One region of the Zhongshania arctica genome, then DNA from elsewhere that is predicted to be linked to it. Evidence: predicted binding sites of a transcription regulator. Region 1 holds the regulator's gene; each other region holds the start of a gene.
What was found. The regulator LexA, encoded in region 1, represses DNA repair genes until DNA is damaged. The targets are predictions, from matches to a motif close to ACTGTNTNTANANACAGT.

Region 1 (2,205 bases):
CTAGTTGATCAGCAGCCCAAGTTTGGCTTAGCGGTTCCGCAGGGCGTGTTTAAAGCGGCTTCTTTTGCGGGGCAGGACTTGCCGCCAGAGATAATAGAACTGGCTGATAGAGAAACCTATACGGGTTGGCTTAAATCCATCGTTGATTATCCGTTTTTACAGACCACCTCTGCATCACCCGCTGGGGTCATTGCTAGTGATGCAAGCGGTACCGGGCGAGTTAATGTGGATTTTGCGGAATGCCTTACTGAATTGAAGTCTTTGATTGCCCGTCACCGCGCCACCTTAATGGAATATTGATGGGTTGGCGTGAGGCTGGGCGGGTTTGATACAATAGGTGGTCATAGCCACCGCGTTGGCCTTAGCGCCTTATCAAGGATATTTTAGTGTTGTCATATTTAGAACTCGTCGAACTTGCAAACGGAGATATCGTCTTACAGCGATCAGAAGGTGATGAAAATCCGCTGGTAACGATTAAATTCTCAAAAGAAACCCGAGAACACATTGTTGGTTCGGTGCTAGACGTTGCACGGGCTATGGTGCAAGCGGGGATTGAGGCTGCAGCGACCTCGGCTGAAGATGATGGCTTTATAGACGACGAAGATCTCGATGATGAGGACGATCAAGGGCCAGACGCCAAGACCGTCCACTAACAGAGGCTAGGATTGCATAAAAATAACAAGGCATTCGGCTGAGCCCGCTAGGGCTGCAACTTCCAGAGCTTGTCGCTCATCATCTCTAAGTGGTCTTTCCAGTAAAATAGCGACGGTATGACTTTTACCGCGCTCTAATGCTCTTATCGCAATTTCACTCAGATCACGGGTACTGTTAGACACTACTTGCAGGATTTTTTGGCCGTGCTGATGTATATCCGCGTTTAACAGCGGGCGCAATGGCCTATCAGCAACCCAGCACAACCAGCGCTCATCAGAGTTGCCACTTAGCTCGATCATCATGGCGGCAAGCATGGGCCTAGACAAATGCGCGTCGCTGCGCATTGCTATTTCGGTGACCTGTCCTCCGCCCGCTATTGGTAGGGGATTGTAATGTAAGGGCATTTGTTCGAGGCATGACATAATTCTTAACTCCCGCGCCGTAAAATACCAACACTTAGGCCTTCGATTGCAAAGTCTTGCTCTCGGAGGTCCACGTCAATTGGTGGGTAATCAGGATTCTCAGCAAGTAGTGAGATATGGAATTTGCTTTTTTGCTGTTTGAAACGCTTGACCGTGACTTCATTGTCGATTCGTGCAACAACGATTTGACCATTGCGAACAGTATTAGTCCGATGCACAGCGAGAAGGTCGTCATCGAAAATACCTGCGTTGATCATACTGTCCCCTTTAACCCTGAGAAAATAATCAGCGCTTGGGGAAAAGATGGATCCAGGCATGTCGCAGTAATCTTCAATATGGGCTTCGGCGAGAATAGGGCTACCGGCCGCAACTCGACCAATAATAGGTAGACCAAGATTCTCGGGTAGCCTAATACCGCGTGAAGCACCGGCGATAATCTCGATGGACCCCTTGCGCGCCAACGCTTTGAGATGCTCTTCAGCGGCATTGGGTGACTTAAATCCTAGCTGTTTGGCAATCTCGGCTCTGGTCGGCGGATAGCCGGTTTCGCCGATATGGTCTTTGATTAACTGGAGGACTTCACTCTGTCTGGCGGTCAATTTTTCCATAGTGTTGGCATCTGGTTACTTATACAGTAACTGGCATTATATACAGTATTATTTGGATGGCAATAGGCATTGCTAATTTGGAATATGGAAGGCCGAAAACAAAAAAACCTGCCGTAGCAGGTTGGAGAAGAGTGCGAGACCTCGCTTTGATAATTCTTCGTCGGCGCTATGCCGACCGGTATTAATACTCGTCGGTTATGCCATTTACGATATCTGATTCAATTTCTGACAATGGGTTCCATCTCTCGGGGACCATGGTGTCATCTAAGAATCGGTAATCGTCATCGCTTAATTCAAATGCGTTTCGCCAATCTTCGGGTTCTTCCACCATATCTAAATTGAGCAGATCCCAACTATCCATATCGTATTGACTGAGCTCGCCGTCTATTAGCTGGGCTTCTACTGAATCGCTGTCGTCGTCGACGGCGACTACTTCAAATAGTTGGCCGGTCTCAATTTCCTTGTACCAACAACCAACTTGGGGTCTTATTGTCGCCATGATTTTTACCTCGGTTGATCTA
Region 2 (2,205 bases), 2.1 Mb from region 1:
GCTTCAGCGTATCGGAATTTCTAATATTAAGCGCTTGGTCAGGTTCTAATGCCTCCCACAAAAGACTTACAAGCTCGCCATCGCTATCACTCGCGCTACCATCGAAATGGATTTCAGTATTCGCTTGTGCCTCTCTATCTATACCGGCATCAACGACCGGCAAGGCATTAACAAACGTATCGAGCACCCTCACTTCGATTTCATCGAAACCTGTGAAACCGCCACTATCATATGCAAAGACACCAAAAACTACTGGCGCAGAAGAATCAACCTGAGGGAGTTTTATCGTTAAAGTGTCTTGGTCTGCAGCACCAATAATCTCTGCTATCGGACCGGACTGCTGCTGCCATTCAATGGATCGGATGCTTCGCCCACCCTGAGCGGATGTCATCACTCGTAAAACAATAGTAGCGCCTTCTTCTGCATTGAGGTCACTACCAGCATTAACAGTCGGACGCTTGTTTTGGTCATCGGCAGGGTAGACTCGCACCAACTTATTGATCTTTTGAATTTCCTGCCCCGGCAAACGGCGCTCTGCCCAAAAAGATAGTATTGTTGCTTGGCTAACGGCAGGCGCTGTGTAGCTAATACTATCTCGGCCTATTAGCACAGCGTCTTGATCGAGCTGGCTATTATCAAACTGCCAATCCCAACTGCCCGTGTCACCATTAACATTGGACTCTACACGCAGCGTATTGAGGGTATTTGAGGCGACGTCCGTGTCTCCTATAATATAAAACACGACCGCCGCAGAATTATCCTTAGTGGATTTAGTGCCGGATACGCTACTGCCACCACAGGCACTTAGCAACGTGCTTAACAAAAACATCCAAATTAAATAAACGCCAGCCTTATACATAATCTATAGAACCCAAAATATTTGGACTAAAGGTATCTCAGGCGCGTGACAAAAATATTAACAGATAAGGTGAAGACGCATATAAAGATTGAGAGCTTGCACAAGACACTGTATTTATATACAGTTATCGCGTAATTAAATACCGTTCAATAATCAGACGAGGTGAAACATGGCGGTAGTAGCCAAGTGGATGTGTGACAGGGACAATAGTATGTTCGATAACAAAAAAGATGCTGATGCCTACGACAAGATGTTGGAGTTAGCGGAAGGTTTTAGTGCTTTGCTTCAACAACATATTCCCAACGTCGACGAATCCAAGGCCGAGGAATTTGGGATTTTCCTAGCCAAAAATAAAGATGCTGTTATGCAGGCCTGTAAGGGCAGGGTAGAGGCACTAGACGAAATTGACTCCCAGCCAGCGGACAATATTCGTCCTTTATCGGCCCAAGCCACCTAATTCTGGCTTGAGACCGTGCTAAGTCATTATTGATCAGGCGGCGCGATTTTTCTTAAGTAGATCGTATGCCGCCTGAATTTCTTGTGCTTTCTCAGTCGCTATTTTCATCATATCTTCTGGCACACCTTTGGCAATCAACTTATCAGGATGATGCTGGCTCATCAGCTTACGGTAGGCTCTCTTTAACTCTGCATCCGAAACCGACTCTTCAACACCTATCGCTTGATAGGCTTTCTTAAGCTCAGAACCGCTAGCGTCCTGTCCGTAGGCTCCGCTGCTGTTAAACCCGCGCTGAGCCATGACCATGTCTAGTAGGCGCTGAAAGTCCTTTGCTGACACTCCCAAATAGCCCGCTACTCGCGTGACAATATCGCGCTCCGCCGCCGCCATCTCTCCATCTGCGAGCGCCATCGTTAACAGCGCCTGAAGGAGCATTTGACGAAGCAGGGGCTGGCTCTTCGCCACTTCCATAAAATCAGCCATTTGTGGCTCTAGCTCAAAACTGTTTTCGCTGCCTTCTTTAAATCGATCGATGGCATCTTGCCTGCGCGAGCCCGTCAAACCCAGCTGGCTAATAATGGCCTCAGTTTGCGCGACCTCAGACTCACAGACACGCCCGTCGGCCTTGGCAATATGCCCCATGACACGAAATACGGTATCAAAAAAGACGCCTTGAATACGCTCGCGCCCGGTGCCGTAGTTAAAGCGCATCGCCTGACCAAGGCCACGATCAAAGAAAGTGCCCACAGCAAAGCCCAGAAGTGCTAATAGTGGACCACCCACTAAAAATCCCAATATCGCACCAATAAATTTTGCCATTCTGTCCTGTCTCCTTAATATCTGGACGTAGATAGTAACAAGTCCACCACTACTACGACCAGAAACAAGC
Region 3 (2,205 bases), 1.5 Mb from region 1:
TACCGTAGGCTAGCGCCGCCGCAGTAGGCTCGTTAATAATACGCTTTACTTCTAGACCCGCGATGCGGCCAGCGTCTTTAGTCGCCTGACGCTGAGAATCATTAAAGTAAGCTGGCACAGTGATAACCGCTTCGGTTACTTTTTCACCGAGGTAGTCTTCTGCCGTCTTCTTCATTTTTTTCAGAACTTCAGCAGAAATCTGTGGAGGGGCCATTTTCTCGCCCTTCACTTCTATCCACGCGTCACCATTGTCTGCTTCGCAGATATTGTATGGCACCATTTTGATGTCTTTTTGAACGACATCATCTTTGAAGCGACGGCCGATCAAACGCTTTACCGCGTAAAGTGTGTTGTGCGGGTTAGTGACAGCCTGACGCTTAGCGCTTTGGCCTACCAACACTTCTTTGTCGTCGGTATAGGCGACAATAGAAGGTGTAGTACGCGTACCTTCTGAATTCTCAATTACCCTAACTTTGTCTCCGTCCATTACTGCAACGCAAGAGTTAGTAGTACCCAAGTCAATACCAATAATTTTTCCCATCATCATTCTCCACTTAATCTAACTGTCGCCACCTGCGGCGAAATTCTTTGTCTTGTTGACATATATTGGCCCTTATCCACACATTTCAAGGGGGCATAGGCCATTTTTAATACAATTAACAATTATGGCGCTTTAGCAATCACAACCATTGCCGCACGCAGCAAACGGCCATTAAGGGTGTAGCCCTTTTGCATCACGTCCATTACTGAATTTGGCTCAACGTCAGGATTAGGCACCATCGCCATCGCCTCGTGATACTCGGGATTAAACGGTTCGCCTACCGGATTCAACTGCTCAACATTGTGACGCGCCAAGGCATCTACCAGTGTTTTTCGAGTTAACTCCACGCCTTCCAAAATAGCCTTTAAGGCTTCGTCTGCAACATCTGCAGAAGCCAATGCACGATCCAAGTTATCGACAACCGGAAGCATATCGCCGGCAAACTTTTCCAGCGCAAACTTCCGCGCATTCTCGGCATCTTTCTCGGCTCGGCGACGGATATTTTGCGCATCCGCTGCAGCGCGCAATGATTGCTCACGCGCATCGATAACCGCCTGCTTTGCCGCCTCTAGCTGCTCTTCAAGGCTAAGCTCCAGCTCGCCACTAAGCTCAACATCATCGTCCTGCTGCAGCTCCTCAGATTGAAGCTCTTCATCTGGCTGCACTGCTTTATCTTGTTCCTCTGTCACGTATCCACTCTCCGTCACACGTATTTGGTCTTGCGGACAATTGCCGCGTTGACGCGTATATGGGGTTTAGCATGGCTAATTCAAGGCAATGATCAATATTTTTACCACTAGTGATTGACGATTGCCTCCACCAGCAGTATTTTACTGTATACATATACAGTCTATTTTTTTAACTATTGTGAGAGATCATCATGCTGAGCAATCTCAACATCAGCAATTACGCCATTGCCGAACGCCTCGACATTGAACTCAATCCAGGCATGACAGTGCTAACAGGCGAAACCGGGGCAGGCAAATCCATCATGCTCGACGCACTCGGGCTGGCGCTGGGCGACCGCGCAGACAGCAATATTGTTCGTATCGGCGCAGATCGCGCAGACATTCACGCCCTGTTCGATATCAGCGGCATTCCAGCAGCTCACGCCTGGCTACAACAACGGGACTTGGACGACAGCGATGAATGCATGCTAAGACGAGTCATTTCTGCGGATGGTCGCTCACGCGCCTATATCAATGGGCAGCCAGCCACCCTGCAAGATGTTCGTGAACTCGGCAAATTACTCATCGACATTCACAGCCAGCACGCACACCAATCTCTGCTGCAAAAGCCCTACCAGCGCGAACTATTAGACGCCTATGCCGGCACCACCAAGCTAGCCAAGCAGGTAAGCGAGCACTGCCACCAATACCAACACTGCGTAAAAACCTTAGCGGCACTAGAAACCAATCTCGCTGAGCAAAATGCCCAGGAACAGCTGCTGCGCTACCAGCTTGAAGAATTACATAGACTCGACCTCAAGGCAGGTGAAGTCGAGGAGCTTGAAAACCTACAGAAGCAACTGGCCAATGCAGAACAAATATTGGCCGCCAATCACCATAGCCTAAACCTCTGCCGAGACGGCGAAGTCAACGCCATGGGCATTCTGCATCAGGCAATATCCTCTCTTCAAAGCAGCCAGCACAGCAGCCTTGCGC

Region 2: a site for LexA is predicted at 967-984, ahead of AB4875_RS01675 (YebG family protein). Genes of this name have one in related genera too.
Region 3: a site for LexA is predicted at 1,374-1,391, ahead of recN (DNA repair protein RecN). Genes of this name have one in related genera too.

What each region holds. Positions count from the first base shown of each region.
Region 1 covers NZ_JBFRYB010000001.1:2,468,945-2,471,149, reverse strand. The annotation lists gene AB4875_RS11270 (hypothetical protein) at 1-300, shown strand, start outside; gene AB4875_RS11265 (hypothetical protein) at 387-653, shown strand; gene AB4875_RS11260 (hypothetical protein) at 660-1,076, opposite strand; gene lexA (transcriptional repressor LexA) at 1,082-1,684, opposite strand; gene AB4875_RS11250 (DUF6763 family protein) at 1,866-2,183, opposite strand.
Region 2 covers NZ_JBFRYB010000001.1:379,857-382,061, forward strand. The annotation lists gene AB4875_RS01670 (PKD domain-containing protein) at 1-823, opposite strand, end outside; gene AB4875_RS01675 (YebG family protein) at 1,029-1,316, shown strand; gene djlA (co-chaperone DjlA) at 1,350-2,135, opposite strand.
Region 3 covers NZ_JBFRYB010000001.1:973,380-975,584, reverse strand. The annotation lists gene dnaK (molecular chaperone DnaK) at 1-541, opposite strand, end outside; gene grpE (nucleotide exchange factor GrpE) at 664-1,230, opposite strand; gene recN (DNA repair protein RecN) at 1,422-2,205, shown strand, end outside.